4 regions of the Acidovorax sp. KKS102 genome follow, and region 1 is predicted to be linked to each of the others. Evidence: predicted binding sites of a transcription regulator. Region 1 holds the regulator's gene; each other region holds the start of a gene.
What was found. Region 1 encodes FNR, which switches genes on or off when oxygen is low (the NO sensors DNR and NnrR bind a similar motif). Its sites were predicted from a motif close to TTGATNNNNATCAA; they were not measured.
Positions count from the first base shown of each region.

Region 2: C380_RS01700 (hemerythrin domain-containing protein) is a predicted target of FNR. The motif match lies at 2,066-2,079, and genes of this name have one in related genera.
Region 3: C380_RS00855 (universal stress protein) is a predicted target of FNR. The motif match lies at 4,034-4,047, and genes of this name have one in related genera.
Region 4: C380_RS03500 (DASS family sodium-coupled anion symporter) is a predicted target of FNR. The motif match lies at 3,683-3,696, and genes of this name have one in related genera.

Region 1 is NC_018708.1:3,390,711-3,398,045, forward strand. It holds gene C380_RS15530 (EAL domain-containing protein) at 1-654, opposite strand, end outside; gene C380_RS15535 (HD-GYP domain-containing protein) at 651-1,955, opposite strand; gene C380_RS15540 (sulfite exporter TauE/SafE family protein) at 2,177-2,902, opposite strand; gene hemN (oxygen-independent coproporphyrinogen III oxidase) at 2,908-4,290, opposite strand; gene fnr (fumarate/nitrate reduction transcriptional regulator Fnr) at 4,480-5,202, shown strand; gene C380_RS15555 (hypothetical protein) at 5,303-5,599, opposite strand; gene C380_RS15560 (FixH family protein) at 5,655-5,933, opposite strand; gene ccoG (cytochrome c oxidase accessory protein CcoG) at 5,998-7,335, opposite strand, start outside.
Region 2 is NC_018708.1:377,067-384,401, forward strand. It holds gene C380_RS01685 (DUF1800 family protein) at 1-671, opposite strand, end outside; gene C380_RS01690 (CsbD family protein) at 1,042-1,260, shown strand; gene C380_RS01695 (hypothetical protein) at 1,381-1,962, shown strand; gene C380_RS01700 (hemerythrin domain-containing protein) at 2,147-2,683, shown strand; gene C380_RS01705 (sensor domain-containing diguanylate cyclase) at 2,887-3,933, shown strand; gene C380_RS01710 (hypothetical protein) at 4,039-4,401, opposite strand; gene creD (cell envelope integrity protein CreD) at 4,398-5,834, opposite strand; gene C380_RS01720 (hypothetical protein) at 5,996-6,535, shown strand; gene creC (two-component system sensor histidine kinase CreC) at 6,532-7,335, opposite strand, start outside.
Region 3 is NC_018708.1:177,587-184,921, forward strand. It holds gene C380_RS00835 (LysR family transcriptional regulator ArgP) at 153-1,064, shown strand; gene C380_RS00840 (TetR/AcrR family transcriptional regulator) at 1,193-1,816, shown strand; gene C380_RS00845 (fasciclin domain-containing protein) at 1,920-2,858, opposite strand; gene C380_RS00850 (fasciclin domain-containing protein) at 2,914-3,369, opposite strand; gene C380_RS00855 (universal stress protein) at 3,558-3,980, opposite strand; gene C380_RS00860 (metallophosphoesterase) at 4,094-4,939, opposite strand; gene C380_RS00865 (LysR family transcriptional regulator) at 4,965-5,942, opposite strand; gene C380_RS00870 (hypothetical protein) at 6,080-6,520, shown strand; gene C380_RS00875 (phosphoenolpyruvate carboxykinase (GTP)) at 6,737-7,335, opposite strand, start outside.
Region 4 is NC_018708.1:773,492-780,826, forward strand. It holds gene htpX (protease HtpX) at 1-226, shown strand, start outside; gene C380_RS03495 (methyl-accepting chemotaxis protein) at 463-2,046, shown strand; gene C380_RS03500 (DASS family sodium-coupled anion symporter) at 2,056-3,576, opposite strand; gene C380_RS03505 (GlxA family transcriptional regulator) at 3,750-4,817, opposite strand; gene C380_RS03510 (amidohydrolase) at 4,940-6,283, shown strand; gene C380_RS03515 (VUT family protein) at 6,317-6,859, opposite strand; gene C380_RS03520 (NAD(P)/FAD-dependent oxidoreductase) at 6,856-7,335, opposite strand, start outside.

The DNA of each region.
Region 1 (7,335 bases):
CAGCACCACGCCGTTGCGCAGCTCAACAATGTCGGTGCTCTCCTCCATGGGCTCGCGGTCAATGGCTGCCAGGCGCTCGGCATAGAAACGAGGGTCCGACACCTGGTCCGCCATGAAGGCGTACACCGCCGCATCGTCGCGCTCGACCAGCAACTGGCGCGGCAGGTTCCAGAGCTGGGCCAGGCGCTGGTTGAATGCACGCACACGGCGATCCAGTCCACACACCAGCATGCCATCGGCGGCAGAGTCCAGCGTGGCACGCAGCTCGGACAACAGTGTCTCCAGCTCGCGCTCAGTAGTTTCTTGGAGGCTGCGGTCAAGCATGGTCAGCAGCAGCACCGTGCTACCACCCTCCCCCCATGGCACACGCCGGACACAACGCTGCACCGGCACCAGGCTGCCATCAGCACGCAACAAACTGGTGTGGGCAGTCACGCCCTGCGCAATCACATCGACAGGCTCCGACCAGAACGCCAGCTCCTGGGGCGTACTGGCCAAGTCCAGCACAGACCGCCCTCGCATGGCGGCGGCAGACAACCCGGTGAGGCGCTCGGCGCATGCATTGGCTTGCAGGATGTGATGGCCGGCCTCATCCAGGAGCCACACGGCCTCCTGCAGGCCATCCAGCCACCCGAGCGATTGGAGATCGTTCACGCCGCAGCCTCGTCAGGGCCGGGACTGACCGCTCGCTCAAAAAAGTAACAGATCCGCTGCCGGGGTGACAGGTAGTCCAACGCGTCACGCGGCAGTTGTGCGGGCTTGAGGCTGCGCCGTATGCCCAGTTCAGGGACAGTTTCCAGATCCAGGATCGGCGCCTCTTCCTTGGGCACCCGTGGGTCGTGCACGATGACCTTGGGCCGCAACGGCCGCGACGAGTTGACCGAGGCCACGATGGCATACCGGTCATTGACCAATTGCACGATGGAGCCGGGCGGGTAGACCCCCATCATGCGAATGAAAGCCCCCAGGACCACCGAATCAAAACGGGCCTTGAGCTGGGCAAAGATGACGGAGAGCGCCTCGTGGGGCGTCAGCGCCGTTACTCCCATGGCCGGGTTGCACATGCGGTCGTACTGGTTGACCAGCGCCAGGACCTGGCTCATGCGCCCCAGATCGGGCCCCTTCAGACGCTGGGGAAAACCACTGCCGTCACACATTTCGTGGTGCCGCGCCACGGCCATCAGCACTGCATCGGCAAACCCCATGCGTTTGGCCAGGGCAACGGATTCCGCCACGTGGGTCTCGTAGCGTGTCCGCTCCATGGGGATCATGGAAGGGGTGGGCTGGCGCAGATTGGGCGGCAGCTTGAGCTTGCCAATGTCGTGGATCAATGCAGCCACACCCAGATCGTGCAGCTCCTCGCTCTTCATGCCCAAGGATCGCCCCAGCAATAGCGATACCACCATCACATTGATCGAATGCAGTCCGTTGCGCTCGCCCACGCCCTCGGACAGCAGCCGGATGACGGAATCGCCGTTTTCCAGCAGTTCTGTCACGCATCCAGAGACCAGCGCCTCCCCCTTGGCCTTGGCCTGGTCCGGGTGTTCAGAGACCGTACGCTCCATAGACTGGTATTGCCGCGTGGCTTCTGAGAAACGCTGATTGCAGGCGGCCAAGGTCCGGTTTTGTGCTTCCAGTAGCTCGCGGCGACGCTGAGCCTCAGGGTCCACGACAGTGGCCGTCCCAGGCCCGGGCGCATCCAGGCCGTTGGGCGGTGGGGCTGTCATCTCGGGCACGCTCCAGGCAGCAGGCACCAGCTCCTGAAGTTCTGGATCGCTCTTTTTGGGGACGTAACGCACCTCGGTCAACCCCAGCTCGCGCAAGGTGGCGATCTGCTCCGACGACGCCACCCGGAAGCTACTGATCGGGAACGGATGGTGCATCCAGCCCACGTCGAGCTGGATGTACATGCCGACACGCAGTTGGCTGATGTCGATGAGGATGGATGAGTTCACGTCAGGCGCACGATACATGGCGACATCAATGCCACCAATAGTTACGCAGATTATCACCAGTTCCAGTGACGTGGCGAAGAACCGACAGGCCGCGCAGCGATCCGGCAACACTTGACTGAAAGCGGGCCTGGCTGGACCGCCCCAGTCCCCGCGACAAAGGCATCGCCCACCTTCCAGCCCCGGGGCGACTGGGGGGATGTGGACGGATCAGCGCCGCCCGCTCAGCGGCACCAGAGTGATGGCTTGTAAATGAGATCCATCCACAACGCCCAGGCAGCGACCGCGCACAGCATGGCGCCTGCGGCCCTCGTGCCCCACTGAGCCCGTGCGAGATTCAGCCGGTTGCGAAGGCTGCTCCAAGCCCAGGGGCCACCCACCAGCCAGACCCCGCTGCCCACGGCAAACAGGGCCATGGTCAGAGCACCTTCCAGCGGCCCTCCACTGAACGCCGCGACCAACAGAGCCGAGTAGAGCAACCCGCAAGGCATCAGGGCCCACAGGCCCCCCGCCGCCATCACGCCGCCTGGCGCTCCGACCAGCGGTCGAACACGCGCCCACACGGAGCGACCCGCCTGCTCCACCCAGGCGGGCTGGCGCGACTGCACCATCATCATGAGCCCCCAGGCCATCACCGCCACGTGCATCAGCGTCCAGGCGGGACGCAGCGCGGTGGTCTGCTGGGTCAGCCATGCCAGACTGTCCATGGCCAAGGCCGCCAATGCACCGGCGCTGGCATAGCCCACCAGGCGCCCCGCATGAAAGGCCACGGTGCGCTGCAGTACGCCGCCACGCGGCGCCCAGCGCACCACCCGCTCGGCACTGCCCTCCGCCAGTGGCGCGCCGCCCTGCCCCACGAGCGCTCCACAGGGCGCGGAGCACATGGCCAGGCAGTGGGACCCGCCAGCGAGTCCCATGAGCAGAGCAGTCCAGCCGACCGTGGCAAGCATAGGTATCAGATGATGCGCGAAAACCGGGCGCGGTTGCGGTCTGCCTGCAGATAGCGGTCAAAAACCATGGCGATGCCCCGCACGAAGAACCAACCGGTCGCAGTCACTTCAATGCCCTCTGGCCCAACGCGCACCAGCCCTTGCTCCTGCATGCCTTCCAATTGGGCCAACTCCGCCGCGAAATACTGGCGGAAGTCGATCAGCCATGCCTGCTCCATCGGCTCGAACAGCAGTTCCCCCTGGCACATCAGGGCCATGATGGCCGCACGGCGCACCAGGTCGTCGCGCGTGAGCGCCAGCCCCCGCACCACGGGCAACCGCCCCTGGTCCAGAAAGTCGTAGTACTCATCCAGCGTCTTGGAGTTCTGGCTGTAGGTTGCCCCCACACGGCCAATGGCCGATACGCCCAGGCCGATCAAATCGCAGTCCGGCTGCGTGCTGTAGCCCTGGAAATTGCGGTGCAGGCGCCCCTGGCGCTTGGCCACGGCCAGTGCATCGGTGGGCAGCGCAAAGTGGTCCATGCCCACGTACACGTATCCAGCATCCATGAAGGCATCGAGCGAGCGCGACAACATGGAGAGCTTGCTCGCGCCCGTGGGCAACTCCGCAGAGATGATGCGGCGCTGTGGCTTGAAACGCTCTGGCAGGTGCGCGTAGGCATACAGCGCGATGCGGTCAGGCCGCAGTTGCGCCACCTGGGCCAGCGTGCGGTCAAAAGACTCGGGCGTCTGGCGCGGCAGGCCGTAGATCAGATCCACATTCACCGAGTCAAAGCCCAACGAACGCGCAGATTCGACCAGCGCAAACACCTGCTCGGCAGGCTGGATGCGGTGCACAGCCTTCTGCACTTCGGCATCAAAGTCCTGCACGCCAAAACTCAGCCGGTTAAAACCCAGCTCAGCCAACAGTGCAAGACGCTCTGCATTGACGGTGCGAGGATCCACCTCGATCGAGTATTCCCCCCCAGGCGCCAGCGTGAAGCTGCGCTTGAGCATGGCCATCAGCTCCCGCAATCCATCATCGGATAGGAAGGTGGGCGTGCCACCGCCCAGGTGCAGTTGACTCACCACCTGTCCTACGCCACAGTGCGCGGTGTGCAGGTCGATCTCGCGGCTCAGGTAGCGCAAGTAGACCTCGGCGCGGTCATGGTGCTTGGTGATGATCTTGTTGCAGGCACAGTAGTAGCACAAGGATTCGCAAAACGGGATGTGCACGTACAGGGACAGCGGCATGGCCTTGGCCAGCGTGCCCGAGCGGCGCTGTTGCAGCGCCAGCACATAGTCTTCCTGACCAAACGCCTCCACGAAACGGTCGGCAGTTGGATAGGATGTATAGCGGGGCCCTGGCACGTCAAAGCGGCGCAGAAGGTCTGGCGAAACAGCAGTCATGGGGAAATTTCCTTGCGTACACCTTGACTGTGCCGTAGGCTCCGGGACATGTCCTTGACCTGCATCAAGTGAACCCGCAAGCGATACGGCGACAATTTGATGAAGGTCAGCCGCTTGCCCGCGCTCTGTATTCAGGTTCGTGTACGGCAAGCGCGATATGCTTGACCGCTAACCCAAGCCCATGTGTCTATGAACCCGCTCACCATCAAAGTCGCCTGCTCCAACTGCAACCTCCGCGAGCTGTGCATGCCCGTGGGCTTGAACGAAGAGCAACTGCAGCGCATTGACGAGGTCGTTGCTGTCCGCCGCAAGGTCAAGCGCGGCGGCACGCTGTTTCGCAATGGCGAGTCCTTCACGTCCCTGTACGCCATCCGCACCGGTTTTTTCAAGACCTGTGTAGCCACCGAAGACGGGCGCGATCAAGTCACGGGCTTCCAGATGGCGGGCGAGATCATCGGGCTGGACGGCATCGTGAACGACCACCATACCTGTGACGCGGTGGCCCTTGAGGATGCCGAGGTCTGCGTCATGCCTTTCGACCGCATAGAAGAACTCTCCCGCGAAGTCACGGCCCTGCAGCACCACGTGCACAAGATCATGAGCCGCGAGATCGTGCGCGAACATGGTGTGATGCTGCTGCTGGGCAGCATGCGTGCCGAGGAGCGCCTGGCGGCCTTCTTGCTCAACCTGGTGCAGCGCCTGCATGCACGGGGTTTCTCGCAATCAGAACTGGTGCTGCGCATGACGCGCGAAGAGATCGGAAGCTACCTGGGCCTCAAACTTGAAACAGTGAGCCGCACCTTCTCCAAGTTTGTGGAAGAAGGCATCGTGGAAGTCAAACAGCGCCATGTGCGCATCCTCGACACCGATGCCCTGCGACGCATTGTGAACAGCCAGCAGACCTGCCACTGATTACGGCCCCTCGTCGGCTGAGAGTCGGGGCCGTACCAAAGTCCGCCGGTCCCTTTTAAAACGGCATGCAGCGCATGCCCGCATGAACGGCGAAAAAGGCTCAGGAGCAAGACGACGATGTCTTGCGGCAATCGTCAGGGCGCTCCCCGTCGGGCACGGGACAGCGGTTGACCTCAAACGGGGACATGGACAGTAGCGTGGTCAATGCGCTGGTGGCCATGGTGATGGCCCAGAACACAAAAAATGCGAGGGTGTACACCCCCTGCCTCGACAGCGCCAGAGGCTGCCCGAACCAGTGCAGGTCCTGGGGGTCCACCATGGCAAAAACCAGCATCTCCAGCACACCCGCCATCAAAAAGGCGGGCCATGCAATCCACATCAGGCGTTGCGTCCACATATAGGTTCTGTCTCCTGGTGCTGCCGGGGTCGCCAGCGTGTGCGACCCTGGGGTTTCAGCGTGGTTGGTCTTGCACAGGGGTGGCCGCATGGTTGCGGGCCTTGAGGGCCGGCGCCAGACTCTTTTCCGGCGCCACCAGTGTCTTGTTGATTTCGATGCCTTGGCGGTAGTAGTCCTCCGCCACCACGGGGTCGGGCCGCGAAATCGCCAGCCACAGCGTCACAAAGCCCGCCACGATCACGATCAGAGGCCCGGCAATCACCAGCCACACATGGCCAAACTTCCACCAGGGTACGGTTGCCGCCGGGGTTGCAATGGCAGGGTTTGAAGACATGGTGCTTTACTCCTCAACAATATCGGTCAAAGTGCGGCCCTGAAGGGCCCCACCGGAATACCGCTCAGCGCGGTACAAGGAACACGGATTTCTCCGTGACATGGGCCGCTGCTCCTACGGCCTGCACATCAAACTGAACGGCGTGCGATCCGGGCGTGGCGGAACCATAAGGAATCTGCAACCGCACGGCCACCCAGCGAGACTCTGCCGCGCCAATGTCCACTTCAGCCTCGGAAGCCACTTCGAGCCCCTCCAGGCCCCGCGCACTGATGCGATAACGCTGCTCGCCCTCGGTGGCATTCATGATCTGCAGCCGGTAAATGTTCTCCAGCTTGCCACCTGCCACGATGCGCGAGAGCGCAGCGCGGTCCCGCACCACATCCACCTTCAGCGGCGTGCGCACCACCAGGCTGGCCAACATGGCCACGCACAGGGTGACCAGCACGGCGCTGTAGATCAGCACGCGGGGGCGCAGCACGCGGCGCAACATCTGCGACTGCGTCCAGTGCTTGGCCACGCCGTTCTGGGTCGAATAACGGATGAGCCCACGCGGGTACTGCATCTTGTCCATCACGGTGTTGCAGGCGTCCACACACAGGCCACAGCCGATGCATTCGTACTGCAAGCCCTTGCGGATGTCGATGCCCACGGGACAGACCTGCACACACAGCGAGCAGTCAATGCAATCGCCCAGCCCCTGGGCTTTGTAGTCGATGTTCTTCTTGCGCGGACCACGCTGCTCGCCACGTTCAGGGTCGTAGGTAACGATCAGCGTATCTTTATCAAACATCGCGCTTTGAAAGCGCGCATAAGGGCACATGTACTTGCAGACCTGCTCGCGCATGAAGCCCGCATTGCCATAGGTGGCAAAACCGTAGAACAGCACCCAGAAAATCTGCCAGCTGCCCTGGAACGCCAGCAGCTCGCTGCCCAGCTCTCGAATGGGGACGAAGTACCCCACAAAAGTAAACCCGGTCCACAGGGCCACCGCGATCCACACCACTTGCTTGAAAAACTTCTTGCGGATCTTCTCGAACGTCCAGGGGCCGTTGTCCAGGCGGAGCCGGGCACTGCGATCGCCTTCGATCTTGTGCTCGATCCACATGAACATTTCGGTGTACACCGTCTGCGGGCACGCAAAGCCACACCACAGACGCCCGGCCACTGCAGTGAACAGGAACAGCGACAACGCCGAAATGATCAGAAGGCCGGTGAGGTAGATGAAATCCTGCGGATACAGCACCAGGCCAAAGATGTAGAACCTGCGAGCCCCCAGGTCAAACAGCACCATCTGGCGCTGGCCCCACTCAAACCACGGCAACCCGTAAAACACCAGCTGTGTGAGAAACACCATGCCCCAGCGCCAGCGCGCAAATAGGCCGCTGATGGAGCGCGGGTAGAT
Region 2 (7,335 bases), 2.2 Mb from region 1:
TTCAGCGTCACGTTCTCCAGTACGGAGCGGTAGTTGCCGAAAGCGTTGTTCACCAGCTGGTCCCAGTACCAGGCCATGGCGTGGCAGCGCCAGGTGATGTCCACGCCGCTGAGCGAGACCACGCAGATCTCGGACAGCGCCAGTGCCACCCGTTTGCGCAGTCCGTCCGGCGACTTCATGAGCTGGTACCAGATCATGTAGTCGGCGGGGTAGGAGTTGTCGTAGTAGGCCGTGTCATTGCTGATGTCTGCGTAGCCGCGCTGGTTCAGCCAGTCCCAGCCGCCTTGGCTGGGGCCCGCATTGAACTGGCTCTCCAGCCAGTCTGCATAGGTGGTGGCGCGCAGCGCCGCGATTTCGGCGGTCGATGCCGAGAACTGGGCCTGCAGCAGAAAGCGGGCGGCCTCGTTGTCCGACGTGGCTGAAGGGTGTGCGTAGTTGCCCAGGGGCGGGGTGGTGGGTGCGGGTGTGCCTGGGGTGCCGGGTGCGCCCGTACCCGGCGTGCTGTCGCCCCCGCCCCCGCCACAGGCGGCCAAGGCAGTGGACGCGAACAGCGTCGTCAGCAGGGGCGCATGGGCCCGACTGCTGGTGGCTGTTGATTCGTTGGGAAGGGGCTGGCCCTCAGGTGCCTCTGCAACCGCAGTTGTCAGAGTCTCCTCGTATGGATGTGTCATGGTGGTCGTGGTCAAAAGTCTGCCGCTGGCAGCACAGCCGTGACTAAATCACACGCCGCGCTCGCCTGGAAACACAAGTGTTACCAAGCGAAACACGCCTCAGCAATGCCTGCCGCGCCCAGGGTCTGAATGATGGGCCATTGCAACACTTTGTACCTTGCAGGGGCGGCGTTGGGCCTTCGCCAGAGGGCCAGAGCCACTGCATCGGCGATGTCCGTCACGCCCGTAGTCCTGTGCTGACGCGTGCTGCGTGGAGCGGACTACGGCGTCGGCGCCAGATCATTTTTACAGTGAACTCCATCGCATCACGCAAAGGTTCCACGCACTTCGAGTGGATGGCTGAAGCGAAATTCGCACAAGGAGTCACACCATGAATGAAGACACCATCAAGGGCAACTGGAAGCAGTTCAAGGGCAAGATGATCGAACAGTGGGGCAAGCTCACCAACGACGATTTCGATGTCATCGACGGCAAGCGCGAACAGTTCCTGGGCAAGCTGCAAGAGCGCCAGGGCATCGCACGCGATGCGGCTGAAAAGCAGCTCAAGGAATGGCAAGACCGCCACCCCGACTTCCGCTTCAACGACTGATAGCGCAAACAGCGCGACCGCGCTGCGGGGCCTTCGCCCCGCGCCCGGCCAGGCCACCCCTGGCATACCGCCCCCACAAGATTCACATCCATTGCATTCAATTTCATCGAGGAGAAAACCATGACATTCCAACGCACACTGATCGCCGCCTGCGCAGCTGGTCTGATGGCTACCACCGCTTTTGCCATGACCCCTGCGGAACACAAGGCCGCCAAGGAAAGCATCTCGGCAGACTACAAGATGAACAAGCAAAAGTGCGATGCCCTCAAGGCCAACGCCAAGGACATCTGCGTGAAGGAAGCCAAGGGCGCGGAAGACGTGGCCAAGGCGGAACTTGAAGCCCAGTACAAGCCCAGCGCCAAGGCCAGCCAGAAGGTCGCTGAAGCCCGCGCCGATGCCGCCTACGCCGTCGCCAAGGAAAAGTGCGACGACCTGACCGGCAATGCCAAGGACGTGTGCGTGAAGGATGCCAAGGCCGAACACGTGAAGGCCAAGGAAAACGCCAAGGTGGCCGCCGCCCAGGCCAAGCCTGCAGACACGGCCGCCGAGAAGGCTGCCAACGTGGCCGAGGCCCGCAAGGATGCCGCCGCCGAGAAGAACGAAGCCAACTACAAGGCCGCCAAGGAGCGCTGCGATGCCATGAGTGGCGACCTCAAGTCCAAGTGTGTGGACGACGCCAAGCGCATGTACGGCCAGAGCTGATCGGCCAGGCGCTGAGCGCCTGACCTGATCGCTTGCCCTACCAGGCTGTACCAGGCCCTGCCCGCTGCGCGCGGCGCAGGGTTTGGCTGCGTATGGGGATGCCATGACCTGCATCAACACCCGGCCGGGCCGGGGCTTCTAAGCTCGCAGCTTCGTTTGATCTGCCGCCCGCCCAAGGAGTCCCATGGCCCACCTCGAATGGTCTGATGCACTGAACCTCGACCTGCCCCTGATGGATGACACCCACCGGGAGTTTGTCGACCTGCTGGCCGCCGTGGACCAGGCCCGCGACGCAGAGCTGCTGCCCCGCTGGCGTACGCTGGTGGAGCACACCGAGCAGCATTTCGGGCAGGAAGACGACTGGATGGCCTCCACCCGATTTGCATCGGGCAACTGTCACAGCATGCAGCACAAGGTGGTGCTGCAGGTGATGCGTGAAGGCACTGCCCGCGCCGAGCAGGGCGACCTGAAGGTGCTGCGCGTCATGGCCAGCGAGCTGGCGCTGTGGTTTCCGCAGCATGCCCAGAGCATGGATGCCTCGCTGGCCCTGCACCTGCGTCGCGTGGGGTTTGACCCTGTGACCGGCGTGGTGCACGCTCCCGGCGCGTTGCCGGGTGCGTTGATCCACGGTTGCGGTGGGGCCACGTGTTCGGACGCCGACGCCGCGGGTGCCAGCGAGCCCGCTGCCCAACGCGATATCGCGCCCGCTGTGGCTGCCTGACCGCGACACAGCTGCGCTGTCCGCCCGCAGCGGCAAGCGCCAGCAGACGCTGAACGAACAAACGAGAGGCAGGCACTGCAGGGCCAGAGCACCACTCTGGCGTGACCCAGGGGCCATCGGGCTTCCACCCGTGCAGCCGTCCTGCTTGTGTGGCATGCTGCCCCATCTCAAGGCAATTGGGGGCGGCGCGGCCGCTTCGCATCATGGCCGACACCACCCCTCCCGACGACCCCTGCGACGACACGGCCCGTCTCCAGGCCCTGCAGCGCTACGGCATTCTCGACACGCCCATGGAGCCCGCCTACGACGAGCTGGCCGACCTGGCGGGCTACGTGTGCGAAGCGCCGGTGGCATTGATCAGCCTGCTGGACAGCCAGCGCCAGTGGTTCAAGGCCGCCCGGGGGTTTGCGCTGCGCGAAACCCCGCTGAGCGAGTCGGTGTGCCGCTATGCCATCCGCCAGTCCGGCGTCTTCATCGTGCCCGACCTGGCACAAGACCCGCGCTTTGCGCACTATGCGATCGTCACGCAGAAGAACCCCCTGCGCTTTTACGCCGGGGCGCCGCTGGTCACGCCCGATGGCTTTGTGCTGGGCACGCTGTGCGTGCTGGACCACCGGCCGCGCGAGCTGTCAGCCAAGGTGCAGGACCTGTTGTCCGCCCTGGCGCGCCAGGTGATCCGGCTGCTGGAGCTCAAGCGTGCCAACGACCGCCAGGGCCAGATGCTGATGGAGCTGGAGGCGGCGCGCCACCAGATGGCGGTGCTGGCCCACACCGATGTGCTGACCGGGTTGGCCAACCGCCGCTCGTTCACCGATCGCCTGCGCCAGGAATGGGCACTGCTGCAGCGCGGCAATGAGCCAGCCAGCCTGCTGATGATGGACCTGGACCACTTCAAGCGCGTGAACGATGTGTACGGCCACCATGTGGGTGACCAGGCGCTGCAGCTGTTTGCCACCCTGTGCCGCGATGTCTTCCGTGCGGCCGATGTGCTGGGGCGCTGGGGCGGCGAGGAGTTTTTGGCCCTGTTGCCCGCCACCGGGCTCGACCAGGCACAGGTGGTGGCCGAGCGTGTGCATGCGGCGCTGGCTGCCCACCCGCTGCCCGGTATCGAGCCGGCGCTGGTGCTGTCGGTCAGCATGGGGCTCACGCTGTTCGACCCGCTGCGGCCGCTGGACATCACCCTGCGCCTGCTCGACTCTGCGCTCTACACCGCCAAACGCGAGGGGCGCAGCCGCACCGTAGTGGTGTAAGCGCTCTGTTTTTTGATAGCTGTTGGCGCATATTGCACTAGCGCTACCGGCCATTTCTATTAAAAATTGCGCCCAGGGGCCTGCGTACGGCCTCCTGGGGCATCTTCAGCACTCCGGGCTGCGCGGCAACAGCAATGCCGCCGTGCGCCACGCCAGGTCGCGCAGCGCCCGGCGCAGGGCGGGCGAATCTGCAGCGCCGGCCACAGACCCTCCGGGGTCAAGGTCCGCCTCGGTGCGGCGGGGGCAAAAGGCTGCGTCCAGCACCTGCTGCTTGGCACAGTGCAAGGCCAGCCGGTCCTGCGATCGCAGGGCCGCCATCAACTGATCGCGGTGGCGCTGCACGCGGGCCGCTTCGGCGGCGGTCAGCGCGGGGCCCCTCGCGGGGCCCGTGCTGGCGGGCGGCGTCAGGGCCTGGGCCTGCGCCAGGTACTGGGCCCAGCGTGTGGTGTGGGTGGCGGTGGCGTTCATGCAGCCTCCGTGCGGGGCGCTGCAGGGCGCTGCACCGGTGGCATGGTGGGGCGCGGGGGCGTGCCACCTTGCGACAGCCCGTACCAGTTCACCTTGCGCGTCAGCACCATCACCGCCGCCAGCACCAGGAAGAGTGCAATCGCCCCCACCACCAGCGCCGTCTGCTCCAGCTGCAGCAGCACGTACAGCAGGCCATACAGCAGCGCAATGCCCGCCCCCAGCGGCACCCCGCGCGTGAGCCCACCCAGCATGTGGCTGGCGTAGTAGGCCAGCAGCAGCACACATGCGCTGGCGGCCACCGCGTAGGAGATGCCAAACGGCAGGTGTTCCGACAGGCTCACCAGCAGCAGGAAGAAGCTGCACAGCGCGCTGCCCACCAGCAGGTACTGCACCGGGTGCACACGCAGCTTCTTCATCAGCTCGAACAGGCCCACGGCCACGAAGGTGAGGGCGATGAACAGCACGCCGTACTTGGTGGCGCGGTCAGAGAGGGAATAGGGGTTCACCGGGTCGATGAAGGCCACGCTGAAGCTGTCGGCGCAGTCGCCCGGCGTGGCCCCGCTGTGTGCATAGTCGCTGCCCTCATCGGCGCCCAGGCAGATGCGCTTGCCATTCGCAATGTCGGCCTGCGCCGTGGTGGCCAGCGACGACAGGCGCCACTGGGCCGAAAAGCCGGTCTTCTTGACCTCGCGTTCCGAAGGCAGAAAGCGCCCGGCGAACGACGGGTGGGGCCAGCTGCTGGTCATCAGCACCTCGGTGTTGCCCCCCAGCGGCACGATGGCCAGGCGCTCGGTGCCCACCAGTTCCAGGTCCAGCGTGGCGGTCAGGCCATCGGCCTTGCCACGCACGGATTCGGGCAGCACCGCGTGCAGGCCTCGGCTGTAGGTGGGGTGGAAGGTGCCGGGCTTGAGCGCCAGCGCCTGGCTGCCCATGGTGAACTGCGCGGTGCGGATGCCGCGCGCGTCGCCCACGGCCATCATCACGATGGGTGCGCCGCAGTGCATGCGCGAATTCTTCATGCTGCTCTGCGGCAGCAGGCTGGCCAGCGAACCCCATTGCGCCGTCACGTTGGCCTTGAGGTTGTAGGTGTTCACCTTGTGCAGCCCGCGTGCGCGTTCTTCCATCGCGGCGCCGGTGGTGAGCTTGAGCTGCTCGGGCATGGCGGTCAGGATGAACTCGCGGCGCCTTTCGACCATGCGGCGCTCGTCGCCCTTGCCGACTTCTTCATCCCAGCTTTCCACGCAGGCGCTGTGGATCATGGGGCCCATCAGCGTCTGCGGCCCGGCCAGGCTCTCGGCCACGCTTTGCGCGGTGATGCTGCGGTAGCGCAGCCGGTCGCGCACCACGTCTTCGATCAGGCCCAGGCCAAAGAGCAGCAACACGGTGATAGCGGTCAGCGCCGCCAGCTTGGTGAACAAGGGGTGTTTGAACAAAAGATCCTCCACAAGTGACTGTTGTGGGGGCAGTGTTGTGGCGCGCTGTGAGGGCGCTATGAAGTTTGTGAGGCCAGTGTGAAGTGGCGGGGGTGACGTGCGAAGTGCGAAGTGGGGCGCTGGCAGAATCGACCGCCTGTGTCATCCACCTGGGGAGTGCCATGCGAAATACAGCGTCCCGCTTCATACCCCCGGTGGCTGTCCGCCCGCCCTTGCGCTGGCCGGCGCGGTGCTTTCTGGCCGTGATGGCGGTGGCCTTCATGGCCGTGTTCTGGACGCATCCCGTGGCGGTGGGCGGCTCGCTCCTGGCGCTCGGCAGTCTGGTGGCCGTCCTGAGCCGGCGCGAGGCCCTGCGCCTGGCCCGCATGGCGCAAAGCCGGGCGGGGGAGTCGATTTGCCAGTTTGCCCGCTCCATCGACTGCCGCCGGGTGGACACCTGGGTGGTGCGCGCGGTGTACGAGGAACTGCAGCGCAGCCTGTCTGCCGCAGTTGCCGTGCCTTTGAAATTGACCGACAACCTGCAGTGCGACCTGCGTCTGGACGCTGACGACCTGGATGACCTGGTCGCAGACATGGCCCAGCGGGCCCGCCGCAGCCTGGCCGACACATCGGCCAACCCCTTGTTCGGCAAAGTGACCACGGTGGGCGATCTGGTCGAATTTCTCCAGGCCCAGCCCCGCCTCCCGACCTGCGCCGTTTAGGCCCTGCGGAACTCCAGCGCCACCCGCAGCCCCGGCGCCGTATTGCGCGCCACCATCTGCCCGCCGTGCAGCGCCATCACGCGCTGCACAATCGCCAGCCCCAGCCCTGATCCACTGCGCTCGCCGCCCGGCCGCGCGGTGGTGAAGAAGCGCTCGCCCAGTCGCGGCAGTGCGTAGTCGGGCACGCCGGGGCCGCTGTCCTGCACAGCCACCGTGGCGCCGTCCAGTTCCACCCGCACCGTGCTGCCTGTGGGCGCAAAGTCGATCGCGTTGTCCAGCAGGTTGGTCAGCGCCAGCGTCACCAGTTCGGCCTCCCACGGGCCGCTAGTGCCGTGCCCTTGCAGCGCCAGGGTGATGCCGCGCTGCCCGGCGCGGGCGCGGGTCTGGGCGATGGCGGCCTCGGCGCAGTCGTGCAGCGCCACGGGCGCGCGGCCTTCGGCGTGCTGGCGCTGCTCCAGCTTGGACAGCTCCAGCAGCCGGTCGATGATGCGCTGCAGGCGCTCGCTTTGCTGCACCACCTGGGTTGCAAACTCGGCGCGGTCGGCAGCGGGCAGCTCGTCCTGCAGCAGCTCGCCCGCGCCCCGGATGGCGGCCACGGGGCTTTTGAGTTCGTGCGTGAGCGCGCGCACGTAGCCTTCGATGTAGTCGCGCCCCTCCAGCCGCGCGCGCATGCGGTCCATGGCGCGGGCCAGGTCGCCCAGCTCGCCGGGCACCTCGGGCACGGCCAGGGCCGTGGGGGGCGGCAGGTTCGGGTCGTGGCGTTCGCCGTCGGCGGGGCCCTGCACGCTCAGGGCGTAGTC
Region 3 (7,335 bases), 2.0 Mb from region 1:
GCGTGCCACCCGCCCCAGTGCGGGACACGATGGGGCGCAGTGTGCGCGACATTGCATTCAACTAAAAGCAAAATTAAACTTACTCCAAAAACATCAGCGCACCTAATGGATAGCGCTGAGGAGACAACCCTCTTTTGTTCGAGTCCGAGACCATGAGCACCTACGATCCCGCCGCCCTGGAATGCCTTGCCGCCATCGTTGAAGAGGGCGGCTTCGAGCGCGCTGCGCAGCGCCTGAACGTCACGCAGTCGGCCGTCTCGCAGCGCCTGCGCGCGCTGGAGGCGCAGGTGGGCTCGGTACTCATCGTGCGCAGCCGCCCGCTGCGGCCCACGTCGGCCGGGCAGCTGCTGCTCAAGCACACCAAGCAGATGCGCCTGCTGCGCGCCGACCTGGAGCGCGACCTGCAGGAGCTGGCGCCCAGCGCACCGGGCGGATCGCGCGAAGACGAGCGCATCTCGATCGCCATCAACGCCGACAGCATCGCCACCTGGGCCATGGGTGCTCTGCACGACCTGGTGCGCCAGCGCCTGCCGCTCGAAATCATCGTGGACGACCAGGACTTCACGCAGGAATGGCTGCGCTCCGGGCAGGTGCTGGGCTGCGTGACCACGCTCAAGCAGGCGCTGCGTGGCTGCAAGATGGTGCCGCTCGGGGCCATGCCCTATGTGGCGGTGGCGTCGGCCAGTTACGCACAGCAGTACCTGCCGCAGGGGCTGACGCCCCACAACTTCCGCGACGTGTCGTTTTTGTCGTTCAACCGCAAGGACGACATGGCGGCCGAGTTCGTGGCCCGTGCGTTTGGCCTCAAGCGCGTGGCGCTCAACCACCTGTTTGTGCCGGGCTCCGAGGCGCAGATGCGCGCGGTGGCCGCTGGCTGGGCCGTGGGCGTGGTGCCAGAACTGCTGGCACGGGGTGCCATTGCCGATGGCAGCGTGGTGGATCTGGCCCCCGGCCGGTCGCTGCCGATCCAGCTGTACTGGCATTGCTGGAACCTGGAGTCCGAGTTGCTGGATGCGTTGTCGTCGGCACTGACCAGCGCTGCGGCCCAGGCGCTGGTGTCCTAAGAACGTGTTCAAAGGCCGTCTGGCTGCGCCCCTGCGGCGGGGTGCGCGGCACGTTTTGTGCTGTCAAAAACGTGAACGACGTAGTTGCATTGCAACTTCGTCATTTATTTTTTACTGCAATGTATAAAATGGACACCATGCAAACGCCGCAACCCAAAGTTTCGTTCAAGGAGCAGATGCACCAGGCCCGCGAGGATGCCATCCTCCAGTCCGCCTGCCGCCTGCTGGGTGAAAAGGCCTTCGACGCCATGACCATGGACGACGTGGCCAACGCCGTCGGCATCGCCAAGGCCAGCCTGTACAAGCATTTCTGCAGCAAGGAAGAACTGTGCAGTGCCGCCATGGTGCAGATCCTGGGGCGCGTGCAGACCTACCTGGCAGGCCTGCCCGCCGAAATGCCGCCGCTGGAGAAGCTGCATGCGCTGGTGCGCTGGTCGCTGGAACGTCTGCTGACCAACGAGATGCCCCTGCTGCCCAGCCGCAACTCCACGCTGCGCGCGGTGCTCATGGCCAACAAGGACTACCTGAACGGGCTGGTGGCGGTGAGCGACCAGATCGGGGAGTGGATCACCCAGGCCCAGGCCCAGGGGGTGATCAGCCCCACGCTGCCGCCGCTGGTGGTGCTCTACACGCTGTATGCGCGCGCCTGCGACCCGGTAGTGAGCTTCCTCAAGGAAGGCGGGCAGTATTCGGACGCCGAAATCGTGGACCTGGTGGTGCGCACCTGTTTTGACGGGCTGGCAGCGCGTTGACATGGCGGCACGATAAGCCGCATCGATAAAAAAAGCCCGGCACGCCGGGCTTTTTGCTGTGTGGGTGCTGCGCCGGTGGGGGCGCGCAGCACCTGGGATCCTGTCACTTCGGCAGGATCACCTTGTCCACCACGTGGATCACGCCATTCTTGGTGAATACGTCGGTAGCCACGATGTTGCTGGTGCGCATGTTCTGGTCGGTGATCACCAAGCTGGAGTTGATGGTGAAGGTCTGGCCCTGGACGGTGGTGATGGCGGTGTTCACGGGCACTTCGGCCTTGAGCACGCGCGCGGGCACCACGTGGTAGGTCAGCACCTGGGTCAGCAGGGTCTTGTTGGCCAGCAGCGCGTCCTTGGTCACGCCCAGCTCGGTCAGCAAGGCAGCAAACGCTGCGTTGGTGGGCGCAAACACGGTGAAGGGCCCAGCGCCTTGCAGTGTGCTCACCAGCCCGGCGGCCACCACGGCCTCGACAAGGATGCTGAAGTCGGGCAGCGCCGAGGCGGTGGCCACGATGTCCTTGTCGGCGGGCAGCAGCACCTTGTCCACCAGATGCACCACGCCGTTGCTGGCCTGGATGTCGGTGCTGGTGATGGTGCTCACGCGATTGCGGCCGTCGGTGATCTTCAGGCCGTTGTTCGACTCGATCTTGAAGAAGCCGCCCGACACCGGCGTGATCGCCTTGCCCAAGGGCACATCGGCCCGCATCACCTTGCTGCCCAGCACGTGGTAGGTGAGCACGGCGGTCAGCAGGGGCTTGTTGGCCAGCAGCGCTTCCTTGGTCACACCCAGTTCGGTCAGCAGCGCGGCAAACGCTGCGTTGGTGGGCGCAAACACGGTGAGCGTGCCCGTGCTCAGCGTGGGCGCGAGGCCCGCAGCGACCACGGCTTCGACCAGGATGCTCAGCTCGGGGGTGTTTTGGGCCAGCTCGACAATGTTGCGCTGGGGCTCGTCGTCTCCGCCCCCACAGGCTTGCAGCAGGGTGGTGCTGGCGCCCAGGGCGGCAGCCATCAGGACGGTGCGGCGATTGAATACGGTATTCATGGCGGCTTCTCCTCGTGAATGGATGGTGGGTGAAAAGAGCGGTGGTGCCGGTGGCTTACTTGGGCATCAGCACCGTGTCGATCGCATGGATCACGCCGTTGCTAGCGGCCACGTCGGTGGCAATGACCTTGGACTGGTCGACCATCACGCCCATGCTCGTGCTCACTGTGAGTTCCTGGCCTTGCACGGTCTTGACCTTGCCGGCCTTCACGTCGCTGGCCATGACCTTGCCGGGCACCACGTGGTAGGTCAGCACCTTGGTCAGTGCGGCCTTGTCGGCCAGCAGGCCGTCCAGCGTGGCCTTGGGGATCTTGGCGAAGGCTTCGTCCGTGGGGGCAAACACCGTGAATGGGCCGGGGCCCTTGAGGGTGTCCACCAGACCGGCGGCCTGCACGGCGGCCACCAGGGTCTTGAAGTTGCCCGCTTTCACAGCGGTATCGACGATGTCTTGCGCCATGGCGCTGAAGGTGGCGCCAGCGGTCAGAGCGAGTGCAATCAGGGTCTTCTTCATGGGTCGTTCCTCTCGGTTTCGATGGAATTGACACGCCAAGATGGGCGTGGCGCGAATGTATAACCATTTGGTACGAAAGTAAACTGATTGGTTATTCAATAACCATTCAGTCGTAACGAGATGAAAAAAAGCCCTGCAAGGCAGGGCTTTTGGACGGTGTTGCGCGGTTGCGCAGCGGACCCGCGCGTTCAGCGAACGATCAGCAGCGGCACCTTGCTGTGCGCCAGCACCTGGGTGGTCACCGAGCCCATCACCAGCGTGGCGATGGCGCCATGGCCGTGCGAACCCATGACCAACAGGTCGAACTTGCCGGTGTCTGCCACCTTGGCGATGGTTTCGCCCACCGCGCCGACCTTGACGCTGCGCTTGGCATCCACGCCATGGCGGCCGAGGAACTTGCACACCGGTGCGAGGATTTTTTCGGCTTCTTCGGCGTGGTAGTTGTCCACCACTTCCTTGCCCAGCGCGGCACGGGCGCGGGGAGGCAGCGGGGCCTGCACCGTCAGCACGGTGTAGGTGTGGGTGCCGCCCAGCAGTTCTTCGTGGGTGGCCAGGTAGGCCAGCATTTTCTTGGTGTAGGCGCTGCCATCGACAGCAAGCAGGATGTTCATGGTGTTCTCCGAAAAGGGATGGGGCAGACTACTCTGCGCGGGTGCCTGTTGTCTTGACCTGGGTCATGTTGTTCTGTTCGGCGCGTGGCGGATTCGTACGAACCGCATGCTGATCATACGGTGACCACGCAGCGCGGCTGAAACGCTGCCTGCTCGCCCTTGCGTGCGTAACCGAGCGGGTTGGCCACCACCCGGCACTGCCAGGGCGATCCGTCGCTGCGCTGGCCCTGCACGGTGTAGTCGCTCGGCGCGTGCAGGTGGCCATGCAGCCACAGCGGGGTGTGCATCAGCAGGTCGTCCAGTGCGTTGCAAAACCCTGCTGTGCCAGGCACCAGACCGTAGCGGGGGTCGGCGCTGCGCAGGCTGGGCGCAAAGTGGGTGACGACCACGGTGGGGCCGTCAAAAGGCTGCTGCAGCACATCGCGCAGCCACTGCTGGCAGACCAGCGCCTGCTCGCGCATGGGCTCGGCCAGAAACGGCTCTGTGTGGCGCGTGCCCCCGGTCTTGCGCAGGTAGAAGTTGGCCGCGCGAAAGGCTTTGTCGCGCAGCTTGAGCCGGCGTGTGAGGTCGGTCGTGCCCTCATGGTCGGCCAGTGCGTCGAAATCGCTCCACAGCGTCGTGCCGACAAAACGCACGCCTTGCAGCACCAGGGTTTCGCGCTCCAGCCACACAATGCCCAGGCGCTCGCAGGTCTGGCGCAGCCGCAGGTGCGCGGCATCGAAGTCCTGGGCGTCGTACTCGTGGTTGCCGGGCACAAACAGCACGGGGGTCGGCCAGCCTGCATATTGGGGCAACGTCGAAAACCGGGCCAGGCCGAAGTCGTCGTCGTCCAGTTGAGAGCCCTGCTGGTAGGAGCCCACGTCCCCCGCCAGCACCAGCACATCGGCGCCGGGGGCGGGTTCGGGCACAAAGTGCGGGTGAGCCTCCAGATGGAGGTCGGAGAGAAGCTGGATATTCATCAGATTGGGCGCAGATGGGTGCAGTCTACGGCGTGCCGTGCAGGTCCTGCCCGGGGAAGGTGCGTCGCGCTGACCGCGCGAGGGCCTGCAGCAGCCAGGTCATCGCGGCCTGCTGGGGGCCGCGCCGGCGCCACAGGGCATCTACGTGCACGGCGGGCACGTCCAGCGGCAGGGCCCGTTGCACCAGGGCGTCGGCAATGCCGGTCACCGGCACAAAGTGGCGTGGCAGCACGGTCAACAGGTCCGAGCCCGACACCACCCGCCCTGCCGTGAAAAACTGATTGACCGTGATCACCACCTTGCGCTCGCGGCCCAGCGACGCCAGGGCTTCGTCGATGAAGCCAAAAGGGCGGCCCGAAAAACTCACCAGCATGTGCCGCGCGGCGCAGTAGGTGTCCAGCGTCAGCGGGGCGTCGGCCAAAGGGTGGCCCTGGCGCATCACGCACACGTATTCGCCGTCGTACAGTCGGCGACTTTCAAAGGCCACCACGCCGCCCGATTGCGCCCGCGCGGTGAGGTCGGCCAGCGCTGCGGGAAAGTAGCCCACGGCCATGTCGGCCGCCTCTTCCTCTAGCAGGCGCCGGGGGTCGCGCGTGGTGAGCGGCAGCACGCGAATGGAGATGCCAGGGGCTTCGCGCTCGATGATTTCCACCAGGGCGGGCACCAGCGTCGCCGCCGTGGCATCGGCCATGGCCAGCACAAAGGTGGACTCGGCCGTTGCCGGGTCAAAGTGACCGGGCGCCAGGGACTCCTGCAAATGGGCCAGAGCCTCGCGCACTGGCGGCCACAGGGCCAGCGCGCGAGGCGTGGGCTCCACGCCCTGGCCACTGCGCACCACCAGTTCATCCCCCACCACGTCCCGCAGGCGCCGCATGGCGTTGCTGACGGCCGGCTGGGTGATGGAGAGCTTGTGCGCGGCCCGGGTGAGGCTGCGCTCGGCCATCACCTCGTCAAAGACGCGCAGCAGATTCAGGTCCAGGGAGCGGAAGTTCAAAGGGGTCATGGTGGTCTCAAAGCATATTCATCACTGAAATGAATATCAATGATTCAAAATATAAACTTGAACATGCAAAGGGTAAACCCTAATATCACCCCATCGCCCGGCAATCTCGCCACAAGCGTTAGAAAAGGGAAACCGAAATGACCGCCTTTGCACACGTTGAGTACCCCACCGAACACCCCGGCGTTGTCCGCGCCGAAAACGCTGCCGCCGCCCTGAAGAGCGCTGCCGCCCATTTTGACGGCGCGCGTGGCGCTGCCTCCTTGCTGCTGGCCGCCGTGGTCTCCGCGCTGCTGGTGGTTGCCAACCAGGTCATCGACACCTGGACCGAAGGCCACCTGCTGGCTGCCTGGATGGTGCTGTGGCTCGTGGCCTTTGCTGCGCTGGCCCTGCTGACCAGCCCCGCCCGTCGCGCTGGTGTGGCGCTGCGCGGTTCCGCGCTGGCCTGGGCCGAAAGCCGTCGCCGCGCCGCTGAAGACCAGCGCACCTGGCAAGTGGCCCTGAAGGACCCCCGCATCATGGCCGAGCTGAACCACGCAATGGGCATTCCCACCGTGGACAGCATTCGCAAGTACTACTGAACTGAGGGTTTAGCGCAGCACACGCTGCGCAATCCAGCGAATTTAAGCCGTGGCAGACGCCACGGCTTTTTTTGTGTCTGCGTTTGTCATGCCCCACATGCCCCATTCCTGGTGCTCCAGGCCGCTGCTGTAGCTGCAGCGCGGAGGCGAAAAAAAGCCGTCCCGCGAGTGCGAGACGGCTTTGAGTGGGGGAGCTTCCTGGATCGAATGGGCGTATCAGGCCGCCAGGCGCTTTTCCAGTTGCGCCTTGGTATCGAGCAGTGCCTGGGGTAGGTGGTAGGCCAGCTGCTCAAAGTGGGCGGTGTGCAGCTTGAACTCTTCCGCCCATGCGGCCTTGTCGATGCTGGTCACGGCGTCGAACTTCTGGGCACTGAAATCCAGACCGGTCCAGTTGATCTCGGCGTACTGCGGGGCCACGCCGAACATGGTTTCCTGGCCTTGGGCCTGGCCTTCGATGCGGTCAATCATCCACTTGAGCACGCGCATGTTGTCGCCATAACCGGGCCAGACGAACTTGCCGGCTTCGTCCTTGCGGAACCAGTTCACGCAGAACACCTTGGGCAGCGCCTTGCCGGTGGCGGCAATTTGGCCTTCCATGTTCAGCCAGTGCTGGAAATAGTCGCTCATGTTGTAGCCGCAGAACGGCAGCATGGCGAAGGGGTCGCGGCGCACCACGCCCTGGGCGCCAAAGGCGGCGGCGGTGGTTTCGGAGCCCATGGTCGCAGCCATGTACACGCCTTCGGTCCAGGTGCGGGCTTCGGTCACCAGCGGCACGGTGGTGGAGCGGCGGCCGCCGAAAATGAAGGCGTCAATGG
Region 4 (7,335 bases), 2.6 Mb from region 1:
CAGCCGCCAGCGCGAGTTCCGCGCCGACGCAGGCGCTGCCCAGCTGATGGGACGCCGCCAGCCCATGATCAACGCGCTGGCCCGCCTGGGCGGCATGCACCCCGGCGAGCTGCCCAAGAGCGTGGCGGCCATGGGCATCGCCGGTGGCATTGGCAAGCTGTTCAGCACCCACCCGCCCATCGAAGAGCGCATTGCTGCGTTGCAAAACGCTCAGCAGCAGCATTAACCCGCTGCAGGCGCTGCGCCTGACCGACCCGAGGGCCGCCACAGTCTTGCACTGTGGCGGCTTTTTTTGTGGGTGTGCGGGCAGCTGTTGGGCGGCTGTTGCTTTGGCGCTCCGGCAGGGTGGGGCCTGTTGTGTGCCGGCTCAAGGACTTGTAACCTTTTGTCGATACATTCCCGACGGGTGCCTCCCTGAACGGTAGGCCCGCGTTGTCCCAATCACCCTCACGAGAGCCTCCCATGTCCATCTCCCACGCACGTGTTGCCGTCCGCCTGGCCCTGGCTTTTGGTGTGGTCTGCCTCGTCATGTCCCTGTCGGCGGCGGTGGGCATCTGGCGGCTGGCCGGGCTGCAGGACATTGCGGACGACCTGGGCGGTGCGTCGTCCGAGCGCGCGCTGCTGGCGCGGGAGCTGCACGCCATCGTGGTGCTCAGCTCGGCCCGCGCCGAAACGCTGCTGGAGATCGATAACAACCCCACCTATGCGGCACGCATCGACGCCGACCGCAAGACCACCTCGGCCCGCTCGTCCGAAGTACGCAAGCGCCTGGACGAGCTGGCGGCAGACCCGGAATCGCAGGCCTTGTTCGACACCATTGACAAGGCCGGCAACGGCTTTCGCACGGTTCGGGACGACCTCGTCAAGCGCCGCAAGGCGGGCGAGGCCTTGCCGCCCGACGCCATTGCCAACCAGCTGCGCCCTGCCGCTGACGCCTATGCCGCTGCCGTGGACAAGCTGGCCGACTACCAGCGCCAGCGCGTGGCCGAGGCGCGCGCCGCTGCGGCCCGCAGCGAGAGCCAGGGCATCACGCTGCTGGCAGCGGGCTCGCTGGTGGGCCTGCTGCTGAGCCTGGCCTGCGCCTGGCTGCTGTCGCGCTCCATCCTGCAGCCCTTGGCCCATGCGTCCGAAGTGACTGACCGCATTGCCGAAGGCGACCTCACCTCCCCCGTGCCCGCGCCGCAGGCGGGTAACCGCGACGAACTGCAAGCGCTGCTGGCGCGCCTGGGCGGCATGCAGGCGCGGCTGGCCGAGCTGGTGGTGGGCATGCGCCAGGCCAGCACGTCGGTGGCCGGGGCCAGCAGCGAGATCGCGGCGGGCAACAGCGACCTGTCGGCCCGCACCGAGCAGACGGCCTCCAACCTCGAAGAGATCGCCGCCAGCATGGAGGAGCTGCTGGCCACCGTGCGCCACAGCGCCGACGCGGCTGCGCAGGCCAGCACCCTGGCCACTGGCGCCAGCAGCGTCGCCCAGCGCGGGCGCGAGGCGGTGGACCGTGTCGTGGGCACCATGGATGGCATTGCGCTGTCGTCGCGCCGCATAGCGGACATCACCAGCGTCATCGATGGCATTGCCTTCCAGACCAACATCCTGGCGCTGAACGCTGCCGTGGAGGCGGCCCGTGCGGGCGAGCAGGGGCGGGGCTTTGCGGTGGTGGCCAGCGAAGTGCGCAGCTTGGCCCAGCGCTCGGCCACGGCGGCCAAGGAGATCGGGGGCTTGATCAGCGACAGCGTACGGCAGGTGGACGAGGGCACGCAGCTGGTCCACGCCGCTGGCAGCACCATGGGCGAGATCGTCCAGTCCGTGCAGCAGGTGGCTACCATCATTGGCGAGATCAGCACTGCCGCCCGCGAGCAGACCACGGGCCTCAGCCAGGTGGGCGAGGCGGTCTCGCAGCTCGACCAGATGACCCAGCAGAACGCCGCGCTGGTGGAAGAGTCGTCCGCCGCCGCGCAAGGCCTGCGCGTGCAGGCGCAGCAACTGGCCGAGCTGGTGGAGGCCTTCCGCCTGCCTGCAGCCGCTGGGGGCCAGAAGGCGCTGCGGTAAGCCTGCAGGTCAGGTGCGGGTCACCATCAGCCCCAGCCACGGCCAGTAGGTCAGCGCAAAAACCACCAGCAGGATCACCCCGGTCAGCGTGATCACGATGCCGGTGCGCACGAAGTCGTGCGCGTCGAAGGTGTCGGTGCCGTAGGCGATCATGTTCTGCGGCGCGTTCACCGGCAGGATGAAGCCAAAGCTCACCACGAACTGCAGGATCATCGTCATGCCCACGATGTTGATGCCAGGCGTCTGCACGGTGGACAGCACGCTGATGACGATGGGAATCATGGTGGACGCCAGCGCCGTGGCGCTGGCAAAGCCCAGGTGAATGACGATCAGGAACGCGGACAGCAGCATCAGGATGGCAAAGGCCGACGCCATCTGCAGGCCCAGGTGGCCCACGATGAGCTGGGCCAGCCATCCCGCCGCCTTGGTCTGCAGCAGCGCAGAGCCCACGCTGATGCCCACCGCGAACAGCACCACCGTACCCCACGGGAACCCCTTTTGCGACTGCTTCCAGTCCATCACGCCGATGCGCGGAAACAGCATCAGCGCCACGGCAGCAATGGTGGTGGAGGTGGTGTCAAAGTCGTGCAGCACCTTCTCGGTGGACCAGAACCCCAGCAGCACCAGCACCACGGCCAGCAGCTTCCACTGGTTCAGCGTCATCGGGCCCAGTTCGGCCAGCTGCTGCCGAATGGTCTCCTGCCCGCCCGCAATTTCCTTCATCTCGGGCTTCATCATGCGCGTCATGATGAAGAACAGCGCCACCGTCATCAGGGCTGCAAATGGGGCGGCCGCCACAAACCATTCGCCCCAGGTGATCTGCGCACCGAGCTGCTTTTCGATGAAGCCGATGGCCACCATGTTCTGCGCGGCGGCGGTCTTGACGCCCACGTTCCAGATGCTGGCCGTCTGCGCCGTGGTGATGACCAGCAGCGCGGCAAAGCGGCTCTTGCGGTCTACCTTGAAGGCCAGCACAAAGCCCATCATGATCGGCATCAGGCAGGCCACGCGCGCCGTGGTACTGGGCACGATGAACGACAGCAGAAAGCCCACCACCATGGCCCCGATCACGATGTGGTGCGTCTGGGCGCCGACTTTGGACAGCACCGTGAGCGCGATGCGCCGGTCGAGCCCCGTGGCGGTCATGGCCGACGCAATGAAACACGCGGCAGCGACCAGCGCCACGGCGCTGTTGGCAAAGCCCGAGAGTGCGAGGTTCAGCGCCGCGCCCGTGCCCATGTCCGCGCCATCGGGTTTGGCCACGCTGGGTGCGTAGGCCAGCAAGAACACCATCAGCGCGACGATCACCACCGCGCTCACCGAGTATTCGAGCGCTTCGGTCATCCAGACGATCACCGCGAACGCGAGGATGGCCAGCATGGTCTGCCCCGCCACCGGCAACCCGGCCGGGGTGGGCAAGGCCAGCACGGCCAGCAGCGCCACCAGGGCGCCGAGCAGGCCGAGCCGTTTGGCGAGGCTCGCCGATGCAGGGGCAGGTGCCGGGGATGTGGTCGGTGCGGCAGTGGACATGGGGTGGCTCCGGTGAAGGCGCGCTGGGCGCGAACCCTTGCGCCGCGCGTGCGGATGCATGGTCGGCCCAAGGGCTTCCAGTGTTGCGCGCTGTCCGCTGCGGGTGTTGATTCAGGTCAAGGAGGAACGGTGGTGGGACCGCGTTCGCAGCGGGGCGGAGAGGCTGCTGCGTCTCATGCCCCCACATCCACCCGCCAGCGCCTGCGCGGCGCACGCAAGGCGTGGCGCTTGCGGTACTCCCCCGGTGCCATGCCGGTGTAGCGCACAAAGATGCGGCGGAACGCAGCCGGGTCGGCATAGCCGCAGGCCACCGCAATGCTGGGCACACTCTCCAGCGTCACCTCCAGCAGCACCTTGGCGCGTGCGCAGCGCAGGCTGTGCAAGTGGTCCAGCGGCGACTGCGACAGCTCCTGCTGAAAGTGCCGCAGCAAGGTGCGCGGGCTCACCGCCGCCGCTTCGGCCAATCGGGCCAGCGAGTACGGTTCGTCCAGATGGTTCTCCATCCAGGCCATGGCGCGGGCCAGGGTGCTGTCGCGTGTGGCGGGGATGTGTTGCTGCGCGTTGGCCTGCAGGGCGGCACGGGCGCGGTCGTGGTCGGGCCGCAGCACGCTGGCGCAGGTCTGGGCCAGCGCATCGCCCAGCGCGTGGCGCACCAGAGCAATCGCCATCTCCCCCAGGCTGTGGGGCAGCGCGCAGCTGAGCCAGGGGCCGTCATCGCTCAGGTCGTGACCGGCGTCCAGCCCCACCTCGGGAAAGTCCCGCTCAAACCCGGCCAGGTAGAACCACGGCAGGCAGCCGCGGCGGCCCTGCAGGCGCCCGCTCTGCGCCGCCAGCCAGGCACCGTTGCCCACGGTAAGCACCTTGTGCCCGGCATCCAGCGCAATGCCGATCTGGCGCGAGAGGGCGCGGTGGCGCGACGCCACATCGCGGATGGCCGGGATGTCGGCCGCGTGGAACGAGGGGATGAACCAGGCCTGTGCGGGGCTGTCGGCCGGCGCCGCCGTGGGCTGCGTGTAGACCGCCAGCGGGCCCGGCTGGTGCGGCAGGGGCTGGCCCTGGGCATCCAGCAGCCGCCAGGCTAGGCGGGGCGAGCCTGCACCACCTCGCAGGCCGGCCAGCAGGTTGGCGCCGCGCAAGAGGTCGATGAACTGCAGTGCGTTGCCCACCGCTGATTCGGGCAGCAGCGGGATGTCGATGCGAAAAACCGGTGCCGTCGCAGACAGGACAGAAGAACGGGGCATGGCGATATTGGCTCTGTGGATGGCCATTTTCGCTTGTCTGCAGCGCGGGGTGGGCCCGTAGCATGAACGTGCGTTTTTTGCTGCGTTCCCTTTTGTTTTCACTTCCTGCACGGATCTGCCTCATGCACAAACCCCTCTCTGCCATCTCGCTGGCCACCGGCCTGCTTCTCAGCGGGCTCACGTTCGCATCGTCCGCCCAGGCCCAGGCGCTGGATGCCGCCGGCCTGCAGGCCATCGACGCCGCCGTGACGGCCGTGGCGCCCAAGATGGTCAACTGGCGCCGCGACATCCATTCCCACCCCGAACTCTCGGGCCAGGAAGTGCGCACCGCCAAGCTGGTGGCCGAGCACCTGAAGAAGCTGGGCATGGAAGTGCAGACCGGCGTGGGCGGCACCGGCGTGGTGGGCACGCTCAAGGGCGGCCTGCCCGGCAAGGTGGTGGCCCTGCGCGCCGACATGGACGCGCTGCCCGTGCAGGAGAACACCGGTCTGCCGTTTGCCAGCAAGGCCAAGGCCAACTACCTGGGCAAGGAAGTGCCTGTGATGCACGCCTGTGGCCATGACGCCCACACCGCCATGCTGATGGGCGCGGCCGAAGTGCTGGCGGGCATGAAGGCCCAGCTGCCCGGCACGATCAAGTTCATCTTCCAGCCCGCCGAAGAGGGCGCGCCGGTGGAGCCCGATGCCAGCGGCAAGGTGCCCAGCTTCGGCGCCAAGGCCATGATCGAAGCCGGTGCGCTCAAGGACGTGCAGGCCATCTACGGGCTGCACATCACCTCCAACCTGCCTGGTGGCGTGGTGGGCTACCGCAGCGGCCCGCTGATGGCCGGGTCGGACAACATCACCATCCATGTGGAAGGGCGGGGTGGCCATGGCTCGTCGCCCTGGGCCACCATCGACCCCATCGTGGCCGCCAGCCAGGTGGTGATGGGCCTGCAGACCGTGGTGAGCCGCCAGCTCAACATCAGCCAGGAACCGGCCGTGGTCACCATCGGCCAGATCCAGGGCGGCACGCGCTACAACATCATCCCCGACAAGGTGGAGATGTTGGGCACGCTGCGCACGTTTGACGAAGACATGCGGCAGGAAGCGCTCAAGCGCATCACCACCACGGCCGAGTCGATTGCTGCTGCCAGCGGCGCCAAGGCCAGCGTGCGTTTTGGCCCCGTGGCCTATCCCGTGACCACCAACCCCGCCCAGCTCACGCAGGCCTCGCTGCCCGCGCTGAACCTGGCGATGGGCGGCAAGACCATGGTGATCCCCAAGGTCGCTGGGTCCGAAGACTTCTCGGAGTTCCAGAAGGTCGTGCCGGGCTTCTTCTACTTCCTGGGTGCGCCACCCAAGGGCAAGGAGTTTGCCAAGGCGCCGCCCAACCACTCTGCGCTGTTCGACATCGACGAAGACCAGCTGCCCACCGGCGCACGCAGTCTGGCCGCGCTGGCCGTGGACTTTTTGCAGCGCAAGTAAAAAGAAGCGGAAAGAAGACGGGCGCCGTGCGGCTCAGGCCGCGCGGTGGTGCGTTGCCAGCTGGCGGCCGATGAGCAGGCGAAATGGCAGCAGCAGCGCCACCCCCAGCCCCAGCTTCACGCCCAGGTCCCCCAGCGCCCAGGTGACCCACGGGTCGCTGGTGCCTGCAAACGCAATGCTCCAGAACACGGCGGTGTCCAGCACCGCTGCGAGCAGCGTGGCCACCAGCGGCGCGCGCCACCAGGTACCGTGGCGCAGGCGGTCGAACACGCTGATGTCCAGCCACTGCGAGAGCAAAAACGCGGTGCCCGACGCGATGGCAATGCGCACCGGCGCCAGCACCAGCGAGGCCGCCACCGCCACCGCAAACCCCACCCACGCCACCCGCCGCGCCTGCTGCGGGCCGTGGGCGCGGTTCACAAGTTCGCTCACCAGAAAAGCCACCGGGTAGGTGATGGCGCCCCAGGTGAGCCAGTCATTGAGCGGGAACTGCACCAGGATGTTGGACGCCAGCACCACGGCGGCCATGGCCAGGGTCGCCGCTGCAAACTGCGGCAGGCTGGGCGCCCGCATCATGCGGCCGCGCCGAGCAGGCTGCGCGCCACGGCTTCACCGACCTTGATGCCATCCACGCCCGCCGACAGAATGCCGCCCGCGTAGCTGGCGCCTTCGCCCGCCGGGTACAGGCCGGGCGTGTTCAGGCTTTGCAGGTTGTCGCCGCGCCCGATCTTGAGCGGCGACGAGGTGCGCGTCTCCACGCCCGTCAGCACCGCGTCGTGCATGTCAAAGCCCTTGAACTTTCGGCCGAACACCGGCAAGGCCTCGCGCAGCGCCTCAATGGCGTAGCCGGGCAGGGCGGCGTGCAGGTCGCCCAGGGCCACGCCGGGTTTGTACGACGGCTCCACGCTGCCCAGCTGGGTCGATGGCTTGCCGGCAATGAACTCGCCCACCAGTTGGCCCGGCGCGCTGTAGTCGCGCCCGCCCAGCACAAAGGCGTTGGATTCGAGCTGGCGCTGCAGCACGCTGCCCGACAGCGGGTGGAACTGCCCGGC